DNA from 3 places in the Pseudomonas sp. S2_A10 genome. Region 1 is predicted to be linked to each of the others. Evidence: predicted binding sites of a transcription regulator. Region 1 holds the regulator's gene; each other region holds the start of a gene.

Region 1 (4,650 bases):
GCGATTCAAATTCGGCGTCGGTGATTTCATCGCTGGCCGCCGTGTCGGCAACCGGCGCGGGAGCAGCAACAGCGGCCGGAGCCTCGGCCTGGGCCTTGACGGCATTCAGCGAGTCCAGCAGTTGTTCGAATTCGTTATCGGTGATGTCGTCCGAGGAGTCGCTTTCAACGACCAGTTCTTCGATCATCTCGGCAACCGGCGAAGCCGGGGCTTCATCCGCCGATTGCGGTTCGGCCAGACGCGCCAGCGCGGCCAACAGTTCCGGCGTGGCAGCGGTGATCGGTGCACGCTCACGGACTTCACTGAACATGCTGTTCACCGCGTCCAGTGCTTCGAGCACAACGTCCATCAGCTCTGCATCAACGCGACGCTCACCCTTGCGCAGGATGTCGAAAACGTTTTCGGCGATGTGACAGCACTCCACCAGCTCATTGAGCTGAAGGAAGCCGGCGCCCCCTTTTACAGTGTGGAAACCGCGAAAAATTGCATTGAGCAGATCTGCATCATCCGGGCGGCTTTCCAGCTCGACCAGTTGTTCGGACAGTTGCTCAAGAATCTCGCCGGCCTCAACCAGGAAATCCTGAAGGATCTCTTCATCGGCGCCGAAGCTCATTAATGGGGTGCTCCTACAGGTCTAAAAACCCAAAAAACCCGAATTCCGAAACTCTAGAATCCAAGGCTGGATAACAAATCGTCCACATCGTCCTGACCGGACACAACGTCTTCTCGTTTATCGGCATGAATCTGCGGACCTTCACCCTGCGAGAGATGTTTTTGTGGATCTTTTTCAGCAAGCATTGCGGCGCGGTCATGTTCGATGCCCGCAAAGCGGTCGACCTGACTGGCCATGAGCACGAGTTTGAGCAGATTGCTTTCGACTTCGGTGACCAGTTGGGTCACACGCTTGATCACTTGACCTGTGAGGTCCTGGTAATCCTGAGCCAGCAGGATGTCGTTGAGGTTGCTCGACACCGCACGGTTGTCCGTGCTGCTGCGTGACAGAAAACCGTCGACCCGGCGCGCCAGTTCACGGAACTCTTCAGCCCCGACCTCGCGACGCATGAAGCGGCCCCAATCGGCGCTCAACGTCTGCGCTTCATCAGCCAGACTGTTGACCACCGGGGTGGCGCTTTCCACCAGATCCATGGTGCGGTTGGCCGCGGCTTCCGTCAGCTTGACCACATAGCCCAGGCGTTCGGTGGCGTCGGTAATTTGCGACACTTCCTCGGCCTGCGGCATGTGCGGATCGATCTGGAAATTGACGATCGCACTGTGCAGTTCACGTGTGAGCTTGCCCACTTCCTGATACAGGCCGCGGTCACGGGTCTGATTGAGCTCATGGATCAGTTGCACCGCGTCGCCGAACTTGCCTTTTTCAAGGCTCTCGACCAGTTCGACCGCGTGTTTTTTCAGGGTCGATTCGAAATCGCCCTGTGATGATTCGTTATGCTCCATAGCTCCCCCGCGCATTCATCAGCCGATGCGTTCGAAAATCTTCTCGATTTTGTCTTTCAACGCTTGAGCCGTGAAAGGTTTGACTACGTAACCGTTCACACCGGCCTGAGCGGCCTCGATGATCTGCTCGCGCTTGGCTTCAGCAGTCACCATCAACACCGGGAGGTGCTTGAGTTTTTCATCGGCGCGCACGTGACGCAGCAGGTCGATACCGGTCATGCCCGGCATGTTCCAGTCCGTTACCAGAAAGTCGATGCTGCCGCTGTTGAGCACCGGAATGGCAGTGGTGCCATCGTCGGCCTCGACGGTGTTGGTGAACCCAAGATCGCGCAGCAGGTTCTTGATGATCCGCCGCATCGTTGAGAAGTCATCAACGATGAGGATTTTCATGTCTTTGTTCAATTCGACCTCCAAGCAGTCTTAAACGCGCCCAGCACCTGGACGCGCCACTTCAATCAATCGGCATAGCACTCGAAGTTTGTCTGGAGCACAACGGATCGAGACCGGCGCCGCTTATCACCGCACCAGCCTCGTTTCGCAGTGTCCCCACACTGCCTTCAGCGCGCTCGCCACTCCCCCAAACGCCCCCGCAGACGGGCCGCGCACTGGCTGTGTAACTGGCTGACCCGCGATTCACTGACGCCAAGGACTTCACCGATTTCCTTGAGGTTCAGCTCTTCGTCGTAGTACAGCGCCAACACCAGTCGCTCACGCTCCGGCAAATTGGCAATCGCGTCCGCCAGCGCCGCCTGGAAGCGTTCATCTTCCAGATCGCGTGACGGCTCCATATGAGCACTGGCGCCATCCTCGTGCAGCCCTTCGTGTTCGCCGTCCTGCAACAGGTCGTCGAAACTGAACAGGCGACTGCCCAAGGTGTCATTCAGAATCCCGTAGTAATCGTCGAGACTCAATTGGAGTTCGGCCGCAACCTCGTGATCTTTAGCGTCACGGCCGGTTTTAGCTTCAATCGAGCGAATCGCGTCGCTGACCATCCTGGTATTACGGTGAACCGAGCGTGGCGCCCAATCCCCTTTGCGCACTTCATCGAGCATCGCGCCGCGGATTCGAATGCCCGCGTACGTTTCGAAACTGGCGCCTTTGCTGGCGTCGTATTTGGTCGAGACTTCCAGCAAACCGATCATCCCGGCCTGGATCAGGTCTTCGACCTGCACGCTGGCCGGCAGGCGCGCCAGCAAGTGATAGGCAATGCGCTTGACCAGTGGCGCGTAACGCTCGATCAATTCGTATTGCGCGTCACGCGCCGACTTTTTGTAAAGATTCATGCCACTGGCGGTCATATCACAGGCCCTGCGGTTTGCTGCACGAGACGCTCGACGAAAAATTCCAGATGCCCGCGCGGGTTGGCGGGCAGCGGCCAGGTATCGACCTTCTGGGCGATGGCCTTGAAGGCCAGTGCGCACTTGGAACGGGGAAAGGCTTCGTAGACAGCGCGCTGCTTCTGCACTGCCTTGCGCACGCTTTCGTCGTATGGCACGGCGCCGACGTATTGTAGGGCGACGTCGAGGAAGCGATCCGTGACCTTGGTCAACTTGGCGAACAGGTTGCGCCCTTCCTGCGGGCTCTGCGCCATGTTGGCCAGCACGCGGAAGCGGTTCATGCCGTAATCGCGGTTGAGCAACTTGATCAGCGCGTAAGCATCGGTGATCGAAGTCGGCTCGTCGCAGACCACCAGCAACACTTCCTGGGCGGCGCGTACGAAACTGACTACCGAGTCACCAATACCCGCAGCGGTGTCGATCACCAGCACGTCGAGATTGTCGCCGATGTCGCTGAACGCCTGGATCAGGCCGGCGTGTTGCGCCGGGCTCAAGTGCACCATGCTCTGCGTGCCGGAGGCCGCCGGCACGATGCGAATCCCGCCCGGGCCTTGCAACAGCACGTCGCGCAGTTCGCAACGGCCTTCGATAACGTCGGCCAGTGTGCGCTTGGGTGTCAGCCCCAGCAGAACGTCGACGTTCGCCAGGCCCAGGTCGGCGTCCAGCAGCATGACCCGACGGCCAAGCTCTGCCAGCGCCAGCGACAAGTTCACTGACACGTTAGTCTTGCCGACGCCACCTTTGCCGCCGGTCACCGCGATCACCTGTACGGGATGCATGCTGCCCATGTTATTTCTTTACCTTGTCTTGCATAGACGGAGGCCACATTACTGGCTGCGCGTTCCTGATCGGAACAATGCGTGGCAGACCATCGATGTAGGTACAAAAACTGTTCATGATTACCTCAGCCAACCTGCTTGGTCGGGCTGTGATAGATATCAGCGAACATGTCAGCCATGGCTTCTTCGCTGGGTTCTTCCTGCATTTGCACGCTGACGGCGCGGCTGACCAATTGATGACGACGCGGCAGATGCAGATCATCCGGAATCCGTGGGCCATCGGTCAGGTACGCGACCGGCAATTCATGACTGATCGCCAGGCTCAACACTTCGCCGAGACTGGCCGTTTCATCCAGTTTAGTCAGGATGCAGCCGGCCAGCCCGCAACGCTTGTAACTGTGATAAGCGGCGGTTAGAACCTGTTTCTGGCTGGTGGTTGCCAGGACCAGATAATTTTTTGAGCGAATGCCACGCCCGGCCAGGCTCTCAAGCTGCATGCGCAACGCCGGATCACTGGCTTGCAGGCCGGCAGTATCGATCAAAACTACGCGTTTGCGTAGCAGTGGATCCAATGCCTGCACCAGCGACTGACCCGGATCGACGTGCGTTACCGGCACGTTGAGGATGCGCCCGAGGGTTTTCAATTGTTCCTGCGCGCCGATGCGGAAGCTGTCCATGCTTACCAGTGCAACGTTCTGCGCGCCGTACTTGAGCACATAACGCGCGGCGAGCTTGGCCAGCGTGGTGGTCTTGCCCATGCCGGCGGGGCCGACCATGGCAATCACACCGCCCTCTTCCAGCGGCTCGACTTCCGGCACGGCAATCATCCGCGCCAGGTGGGCCAACAGCATGCGCCAAGCCTGACGGGGTTCTTCGATATCGGTGATCATCGCCAACAGATCGCGCGACAGCGGGCCGGACAGGCCGATGCGCTGCAGACGGCGATACAGATTGGCCTGGGCCGGACGGCTGCCTTGCAGCTGATTCCAGGCCAGGGTGCCGAGCTGCACTTCCATCAGCTCGCGCAAGCTGTTCAATTCAAAACGCATCGAATCCAGTGCACGCGGATCGACACCCGC
Region 2 (4,650 bases), 2.7 Mb from region 1:
GGCAGTGCCAGCGTCCGTGCGACACCAGTTGTCCGGCGTGCAGGACTTGGCAAAGACCCTGTCTTCGCGTGGCTTGGGCGCAGGCCACTCATCCTTCTCGATGTACACCGGCTCCGGTGCTTTCGGTGGAAGCAAAGTAAACCAGGCCCTGCCACCGCTATACGGATTTAATAACCAGTCATCGTCGAGAAGGTATTTGTATTGAGGCATGCCAACTCCCTGTATGGCGCTGAGTCGAGCCAGGGGAGCTTGTCGGTATAGGAGCGATTCGGGGAGAGAGCGACAGGTGGCTGATGCTACGAAAGATCCGTTTCGTACCAGAGATCTACTTTTTTCTTACGGAGGCATCTGAATTGCATGCAGGGAGCGGGAGGAAAAGGACTTTTCTCGAGGCATAAAAAAACGGCCTACCTTTCGGTAAGCCGTTTTTAGTACTTGGTGGCTACACAGGGACTTGAACCCCGGACCCCAGCATTATGAATGCTATGCTCTAACCAACTGAGCTATGTAGCCAAGTGGCGCGCATTATTCCCCTGAAATGGCAAGGCGTCAAGCGTAAATCGAAAATATTTCTTCCTGTTTTCAACTGCTTATCCTCCGGCCCCGAAAATCGGGGCCGGGGAGGGCGTCAGCGCAGTTGGAATCTGGCGGTATTGGCGCTCAGGGCCTCGCTACCCTGGCTCAAGGTGTCCGCCGCGAGGTTTACGGCGCGTGCGCCTTCGAGCAAACGCACCGCCGCTTGATCGACCTGCTGGATATTGCCGCTGACTTCGTCGGCAGTGCTGGCCTGTTCTTCAACCGCTGTGGCGATTTGCGCCAGGGTGTCGGTGACACTCTGTACGGCGCTGGCGATTTCTCCCAGGCGTTCGCCGAGTCCGGTGACCGCTTCGGCATCCGATTGCGCCTGACCACAGGCGGCTTCCATCAGGCTTACCGCTTCGTTGACCGTGGCGCGCAGGCTGTCGACGGTGCCGGCGATCTGCGCGGTGGACGATTGCGTGCGTTGCGAGAGGCTGCGCACCTCGTCGGCGACCACGGCAAAGCCGCGACCCTGTTCGCCGGCGCGGGCGGCCTCGATGGCGGCGTTGAGCGCGAGCAGGTTGGTCTGCTCGGCGACGCCGCGAATGGTGTCCACGACCAGTTGAATCTGCTGGCCTTGCTCGCTGACCCGGCCGAGCGCGGCGGCGGTGTCGTTCAGGCGCTGATTGAGCTGCTGAATGCTCGCCGTGGTGCGTTGGCTGTCGCGGCTGCTGTCGGCGGCGATGCGCCGGGTTTGCTGGGCGCTGCCGGAGGCCTGTTCGCAACTCTGCGCGACGCCTTGCGAGGTGGCGGCCAATTGCGTGGCGGCAGCGGCGATCTGGCTGATCTGCAATTGCTGCGCTTCGACTTCGCTCAGGGCGCCGCTGGAGTGTTGGTTGAGGCTGCGCACCGCGTTGCTCAACTGCGAGGTCTCGTGGTCGACGCCGAGCATGCTGCTGCGCAATTGCACCACAGCGACGTTGAGCGCGGTGCTGATCGCTGCCAGCTCATCGCGCCCCACCACCGGCACTTGCAGGCTCAGGTTACCGTCGCGCAAGGCTTCGGCGAGCAAGGTGATGCCGCTGGCGCTACGGCGGATCGAGGCTTGCAGGCAAACGAACAGGTATAACGCGGCCAACAGCAGGCAACCGAAGATTGCGGCGACAACAATGAACTGGCGGATCGCCGAGCTGTAATACGCATCGAGCCGCTGATCCAGCGCGACCAGGGATTGCTGGCGCAGGGAAGCGAGGTCGGTGAGCAGCGCGTCGAGGCTGCGTTCGAAGTCCTCTGGCTTTAGGTTGATGCTGCCGCCAAACACACCGTCGTCGAGGACTTTCAGGCCGCTGTCGAGGTGTTTCAGGCTGTCGTGATACTGGCCGGCCCAGGCTTGCAGCTCGGCTGGCAGACGCGCCTCCAGCAGGCCGGCGGTTTTCACCAGTTGCTCGCGGGCGTCCCCGATGCGGCTGCGCAGGTCGCGCAACTGCAAGCGGCTCTGCAGGGTGAACTGGCCGGAAACGACTGAGGCCTGACCGACCGCCGCCAGACGGCCGACCCGCTCGATCAGGTCCGGTGCGTGTTGCGTGGAAATCTGCGTCAGCAGGTAGGTTTCCAGCCACGGCGCGAGGGTCAGGCGATTGTCCATGACGATCTGCTCGCGCAAGGCTTGCAGCGCGCCCAGGGCATTGGTGAAGCGGTCATAACCGTCCGGCCACCAGCCGACACTGCTGAGGCTTTTCGAATCAAGGCCATTGAGTGCGGTTTGCAGCGCCTGAAAGCGTTCGAGGATTGCGCCGTCGGCGCCTTGCTGGTTCAGGGCATTGCCCAGCTCTGTGGTGGCTTGCAGCACCGCCGGTTGCACGCCGTCGAAGGCGGCCATGGCGGCGAGGGTGGCCGGTGTCGGCTGACGATTGGTCTCGGTGGCGCGCCAGCGGGCGGCGCGGTCGCGTTGAGCGGCGAGCAGGTTGTCCAGCGCATCCAGCGCGAGCAGCTGACGCACGCCGGCACGTTCGCCCGAGATCAGATTGAGCTTCTCGCGATAGTCATGGCCTATCATCAACAGGCTGCCGGCCAGCGGCAGAATGAACAGCAGAAACAACAATTGGAATTTACCTGCGAAGCCAAACCGCCCCAGCAATTTGATCCCCGGTGAAAGGAAAGCCTGCATGCCTCATGACTCCTCTGGACACCACGCACCATTGGCGTGCATCGCGAGCTGTTGGCTCACGACCCGTGCCCTCTAAAAGGCCTCGAAAGTTCACCCTCGCCCGCTCTGTAGGCCGGCTCTGTAGCGAAACTTCCCATTGTCGAGCGCCTTTGTAAGGCGATCGTGTTCAAGGGCAGAAGCAAGGCAAGATTCAGACCATGGCGTTGAGCTATCACCTTCGCCACCAGCGATCCCCTGTAGGAGCTGCCGAAGGCTGCGATCTTTTGACTTTGATGCTTAGAAGCAAGATCAAAAGATCGCAGCCTTCGGCCGCTCCTACACGGTGGTGTGTCATCAATAACTTAGTTAGCTGGCTAAGGGGATAGCGCTGGCGCACCGAAAAATGGCACATTGACGCACCTGCCTGCGGGCACCCATCTGCTGTCCGGAATTTTCCATGGCTATCAGCAACGTCCAGACCGCCGCTGCCTCGGCGACCGCTGCTCCGCAAAGCAGCCCCTTGGTGATGCGCATCATCGGCGCGGTGGCGCTGGCGCATCTGATCAATGACCTGATCCAGTCGGTGCTGCCGTCGATCTACCCGATGCTCAAGGCCAACTATGGCCTGACCTTTACCCAGGTCGGCCTGATCACCTTGACCTTCCAGTTGACCGCGTCGCTGTTGCAGCCGTGGGTCGGATATCACACTGACCGGCACCCTAAACCGTGGCTGTTACCGGCGGGCACCGTGTGTACCTTGATCGGCATTCTGATGATGTCGGTGGTCGGCAGCTTCCCATTGATTCTGCTGGCGGCGGCGCTGATTGGTATCGGCTCGTCGACCTTTCACCCGGAAGCCTCGCGTGTTGCGCGGCTGGCCTCGGGCGGCCGGTTTGGTCTGGCGCAATCGACCTTTCAGGTCGGCGGCAATGCCGGCTCCGCGTTCGGCCCATTGCTGGCGGCGGCGATCATCATTCCCTTCGGCCAGGGCAATGTGGCGTGGTTCGGTCTGTTCGCGGTGTTTGCGCTGTTCGTGCTGTACCGCATCAGCCGCTGGTACGCCAATCACCTCAACTTGTTCAAGCTCAAGGCCGGCCAAGCCGCGACGCACGGCTTATCGAAGGGCAGGGTGACCAGTGCCTTGGTGGTCCTGGGGCTGCTGGTGTTCTCCAAATATTTCTACATGGCCAGTTTCACCAGCTACTTCACCTTCTACCTGATCGAGAAGTTCGACCTGTCGGTGGCGAGTTCACAATTGCACTTGTTCCTGTTTTTGGGCGCAGTGGCGGCGGGGACGTTCTTCGGCGGGCCTATCGGCGACAAGATCGGGCGCAAGGCAGTGATCTGGTTTTCCATCCTGGGGGTGGCGCCATTCACCCTGATCCTGCCGCATGTCGATCTGTTCTGGACCAGCATTCTCAGCGTGGTGATCGGCTTCATTCTGGCGTCGGCATTCTCGGCGATCGTGGTGTACGCGCAGGAACTGGTGCCGGGTAATGTCGGGATGATTGCCGGGATTTTCTTCGGCCTGATGTTCGGTTTCGGCGGGATTGGCGCGGCGCTGCTCGGGCATCTGGCGGATGTGCACGGGATTGAGTACGTGTATTTCCTTTGCTCATTCCTGCCGTTGTTTGGTGTGTTGGCGATCTTTCTCCCGCGTACTAAAAAAGCTTGAGATCAAAAGATCGCAGCCTTCGGCAGCTCCTACAGGGGATAGATGTACATCTGTAGGAGCTGCCGAAGGCTGCGATCTTTTAACAATCTTTCGGGCACAAAAAAGCCGCGTATCAAACGCGGCTTTTTCTTGTGCGGCTGTTGCTTAGACGTTGAAGCGGAAGTGCATCACGTCGCCGTCCTTGACGATGTAATCCTTGCCTTCCAGGCGCCACTTGCCGGCTTCTTTGGCGCCGGCTTCGCCCTTGTACTGGATGAAGTCGTTGTAGGCGATGACTTCGGCACGGATGAAGCCTTTTTCGAAGTCGGTG
Region 3 (4,650 bases), 1.3 Mb from region 1:
TCATTTATCTGGTGTTCGAACACTGCGAAAACCTCGCGGTGCAGAATGAAGCCGTTTCCAGATTTATTGAATTGGTGGCTGAACAACCAGAGTCGGAGCGGGCGGTGTTTGCCGATAACCTGGACTATGCCGAGCGGCATCAGAAGGTGATTGCCCGGTTTGGCCGGTTTCCGCATCGCAATGCGGTGTTGGGGCGGGAGTCTACGTCTGAGGAATTGGAGTTCCTGTCCAGGCCCGGCTCAAGATTCTGAATCTTCAGTGCGGCTTATGCCGCTTTCGCGAGCAGGCTCGCTCCCACAATTGAAATGCATTCCACTGTGGGAGCGAGCCTGCTCGCGAAGAGGCCTGAGGCTGCAGCTTAGATCCTGAAGCTGCCGACCAGATGCTTCAACCGCGCCGCCTGCTGCTCAAGGTCCGAACACGCGCGCAACGTCGCCTGCAAGTTCTCCACGCCTTCCTGATTCAGCGTGTTGATCTCGTTGATATCGACATTGATCGACTCGACCACAGCAGTCTGCTCTTCAGTCGCGGTGGCCACCGACTGGTTCATGCCGTCGATTTCGCCGATGCGCTGGGTCACGCTGCCCAGACGCTCGCCGGCCTGGTTGGCGATGCCGACGCTGCTTTCGCTCTCGCGCTGGCTCTCGGTCATGATGGTTACTGCCTGACGTGCGCCGACCTGCAACTCTTCGATCATCTTCTGCACTTGCTGCGCCGAATCCTGGGTGCGGTGCGCGAGGTTGCGCACCTCGTCGGCGACCACGGCGAAACCGCGTCCGGCCTCACCGGCACGCGCGGCTTCAATGGCGGCGTTGAGTGCGAGCAGGTTGGTCTGCTGGGAAATGCTGGTGATCACTTCGAGAATCTGGCCGATGTTCACCGTGTTGCTGTTCAGCGTTTCGATGTTGCCGCAGGAGTCGCTGATCTTCGCCGACAGTTGTTGCATGGCGTAAATGGTTTTATCCACCACCTGCTGGCCGTCGACCGCGAGGCTGCGCGCATCGCTGGAGTGCTGCGAGGCGAGGGCGGCGTTCTGGGCGATTTCCTGAGCGGCGGCGCCGAGCTGATTGATCGCGGCGGCGACACTGTTGGTGCGGCTGGCCTGCTGGTCGGAGTTGTACATCGACGAGTTCGAGGCAGCGACCACACGCAGGGCGACTTCGTTGACCTGGCCGGTGGCCGAGGACACTTCGCGGATCGACGTATGAATGCGTTCGACGAAGCGGTTGAACGACGTACCCAATGCGCCGAATTCATCGTTGCCGTGAATCACCAGCCGTTTGGTCAGGTCGCCTTCGCCTTCAGCGATGTCATGCATCGCACGGCCCATGGTCAGCAGCGGTTGCATCAGCACGCGAATCAGCATGCCGAGCAGGCCGATGATGATCAGCACGGCGATGACCATGGCGATCAGTGCCGAGGTGCGGAATTCGCTGAGCATCGAGAACGCGGTGTCTTTGTCGAGCACCAGCGCCACGTACCAGTCAGCCGATGGCACGCCGTTGACGCGGGTGAAGGAAACCAACTGGGTCTTGCCGTCGAACTCGACTTGTTTCAGGCCCGGGCTGACTTGAGGCGCGCCGTTCGGATAGGCCTCGGCGAGGGACTTGAGCACCAGCTTGCTGTCCGGGTGAATCAGGATCTTGCCTTCGGCGCTGACGATGAACGCATGACCGTGGCCGCCGAAGTTCAGCGAGTTGATGATCGCGCTGACGCTGGTCAGATCGATGTCGGCACCGGCGACGCCGAGCATTTGGCCCTGACGCTGCACCGGGGTGGCGACGGTGATCACCAGTTTGCCCGACGAAGCGGCGATGTACGGTTCGGTGACGATGGTCTGCTGCGCGCTGTTGGCCGCTTTGTACCAACCACGCGCCCGTGGGTCGTAGTCCGGCGCACGGTTGCCGGCCGGCACCGAGAACATCACGCCGTCAGCGCCACCGAAATAGCTGAGCTGGAAATTGCCGGTGTAGGCGGGCAGGTCAATGATGCGCTTGAGGCTGGCGGGCGCGTTGCCGTCGACGGCGACTTGCTGCGACAGCGATTGCAGCAGTTGAATGCGACTTTCCAGCCAGGTCTGGATGTTGCTGGTGGTCAGGCTACCCAGTTCCTGCATGGTCGCTTCGGTGCTGCTGCTCAAGGCCTGACGTTGGCGATAGTCGTTGAAGAAGATGAAACAGGCGAACGCAACGGCCACCACAAGGGCAGCAGCCAGCAAAATCTTGTGGCTGAATTTCATGTTTCTGGTCATCGAATGAACTACCGCGAAGGGGCTGGTCAGGAAAGGGCGGCAATTTGCCATATTCGGCAGCGTTGCGCTGCTCTTATTTTCGACCGCGCCGCGCCAAAGATTAGGCGTTTGCAGGGAAAGTCGACGAAATGCTCGACGGCTTCACAAAGTTTTTGATTTACCGACAAAAGCCGGACGGGCGGGCTGATAAATAGGCGTTCGGTCACGGAACCAGATGACACTTTTCTCTTCTAAGCTTCTGGTTGGCACCATGCCATCCCCCCTCGTTCCAGGAGTTTCACCATGTCGCTGCGATCTATCGCCCTGCTGTCGTTTTGCGTGCTGTTGGCCGCATGCAGCAAGGTCAATCAGGAAAACTACTCCAAGCTCTCGGCCGGCATGGCCAAGTCCGAAGTGGAAACCCTTCTCGGCAAGCCCACCGATTGCTCGGGCGCGCTCGGTATGTCCAGCTGCACCTGGGGCGACAAGAACAGCTTTATCAGCGTGCAATACGCCGGTGACAAAGTGCTGATGTTTTCCGGCCAAGGCCTGAAGTAAACCGGGGCTTCGCGCCCACGGAGAAAAAAATGAAGCGGTTATTGCTGATCCTTTTTGCTGGCCTGGTACTGGCTGGCTGCGCCACTTCCGGCGTCGACCCGTTGGCGCCCAAGACCGTCAACAGCGTCAATCTCAAGCGTTATCAGGGCACCTGGTATGAACTGGCACGCTTGCCGATGTACTTCCAGCGCCACTGCGCGCAATCCGAAGCCCATTACACCCTCAAGCCTGACGGTAATGTCGGCGTGCTCAACCGTTGCCTGACCCCGGAGTGGCAGTGGGAAGAAGCCAAGGGCACGGCTTATCCACAAGTGCCGGGCAAGACCGACAAGCTCTGGGTCGAATTCGATAACTGGTTCTCGCGCCTGGTGCCGGGTGTGGCGAAGGGCGAGTACTGGGTGTTGTACGTCAGCGACGATTACAAGACCGCCATCGTCGGCGATCCGAGTCGCAAGTACCTGTGGCTGCTGTCACGCACACCGACCGTCAACGGTGTAGTGCGGGAAGAATTGCTGAGCAAGGCGCGTCAGCAGGGTTACGACACCACACGCCTGATCTGGCGGGCGTCGGATCGGCAGATGGCCAAGACATCCAATTAAGCCGCTATACAAATCAAATGTGGGGGCGAGCCTGCTCGCGAAGAGGGTGTATCAGTCGATATGAATGTTGACTGATACAGCGCTTTCGCGAGCAGGCTCGCTCCCACAGTTTGGTTTTGGGTCAGCCCAAGAGATCACGCAGGACCTGGGTGAAAGCTCGGGCGCTTTGCTCTTCGCCGGCATGCCGTCCATCGCGCACCACCCACTGACCATTGACCAGCACATCGCGCACTTGGCGATCGCCGCCGGCGAACAACCAGCGATTGAGAATCCCGTCTCCCGCAGCCGTCGCCAGATACGGATCGCTGCCATCCAGGACAATCCAGTCCGCGCGCTTGCCCACTTCCAGCGCGCCGATCGGCTGCCCCAGTGCCTGTGCACCGCCGTCCAGCGCCGCGTCATACAGGGTGCGACCGACCATCGGCTGCTGCGCGCCATACAAGCGATTGCGCCGCTGATCACGCAGGCGCTGGCCATATTCCAGCCAGCGCAATTCTTCCACCACGCTCAGCGACACATGGCTGTCGGAGCCAATGCCCATGCGCCCGCCCTGGGCAAGAAAGTCCACCGCCGGAAAAATTCCGTCGCCCAGATTCGCTTCAGTGGTCAGGCACAGCCCGGCGATCGCGCGACTGTTGGCCATTAGCGTGATTTCTTGCGGATTGGCGTGGGTGGCGTGGACCAGACACCAGCGCTGATCGACTTCAGTGTTCTCGTAAAGCCATTGCAACGGACGACGACCGCTCCAGCTCAGGCAGTCGTCGACTTCCTTTTGCTGTTCGGCGATGTGTATGTGCACCGGGCATTGTTTGTCACTGGCCGCCAACACTTCGCTGATTTGTTGTGGCGTCACCGCCCGCAGCGAGTGGAAACACAGGCCCAGCGATTGCGCCTTTTGCTGCGCCAGTAATGGCTGCAACCGCGCTTGCAGATTCAGATAGTTTTCAGTGCTGTTGATAAAGCGACGCTGGCCATCGTTTGGCGTCTGCCCGCCGAATCCGGAATGACTGTAGAGCACTGGCAGCAGGGTCAGACCGATGCCGCTTTCGCTGGCGGCCTGGCTGATACGCAAAGCCAGTTCGGCAGGATCGGCATACGGCTGGCCGTTGCTGTCGTGGTGCACATAGTGAAATTCGGCGACCGAGGTGTAACCGGCCTTGAGCATTTCGATGTAGAGCTGACGGGCGATGATGCCGAGCTGATCCGGGCTGATTTTTCCGACGAGGCGGTACATCAGATCGCGCCAGGTCCAGAAACTGTCGT

What was found. Region 1 encodes FliA, which starts transcription of late flagellar genes. Its sites were predicted from a motif close to CTAAAGTTTNNNNNNNNNNNGCCGNTAA; they were not measured.
Region 2: AB4N41_RS04220 (methyl-accepting chemotaxis protein) is a predicted target of FliA. The motif match lies at 2,853-2,880, and genes of this name have one in related genera.
Region 3: AB4N41_RS10585 (methyl-accepting chemotaxis protein) is a predicted target of FliA. The motif match lies at 2,328-2,355, and genes of this name have one in related genera.

Annotation. Positions count from the first base shown of each region.
Region 1 is NZ_CP162773.1:3,643,090-3,647,739, reverse strand. It holds gene AB4N41_RS16430 (chemotaxis protein CheA) at 1-613, opposite strand, end outside; gene AB4N41_RS16425 (protein phosphatase CheZ) at 667-1,455, opposite strand; gene AB4N41_RS16420 (chemotaxis response regulator CheY) at 1,474-1,845, opposite strand; gene fliA (RNA polymerase sigma factor FliA) at 2,013-2,753, opposite strand; gene fleN (flagellar synthesis regulator FleN) at 2,750-3,580, opposite strand; gene flhF (flagellar biosynthesis protein FlhF) at 3,697-4,650, opposite strand, start outside.
Region 2 is NZ_CP162773.1:924,640-929,289, reverse strand. It holds gene AB4N41_RS04230 (S-type pyocin domain-containing protein) at 1-210, opposite strand, end outside; tRNA gene AB4N41_RS04225 (tRNA-Met) at 437-513, opposite strand; gene AB4N41_RS04220 (methyl-accepting chemotaxis protein) at 629-2,686, opposite strand; gene AB4N41_RS04215 (MFS transporter) at 3,123-4,340, shown strand; gene ychF (redox-regulated ATPase YchF) at 4,485-4,650, opposite strand, start outside.
Region 3 is NZ_CP162773.1:2,314,661-2,319,310, forward strand. It holds gene AB4N41_RS10580 (DUF924 family protein) at 1-251, shown strand, start outside; gene AB4N41_RS10585 (methyl-accepting chemotaxis protein) at 359-2,251, opposite strand; gene AB4N41_RS10590 (hypothetical protein) at 2,534-2,788, shown strand; gene AB4N41_RS10595 (lipocalin family protein) at 2,818-3,387, shown strand; gene AB4N41_RS10600 (formimidoylglutamate deiminase) at 3,509-4,650, opposite strand, start outside.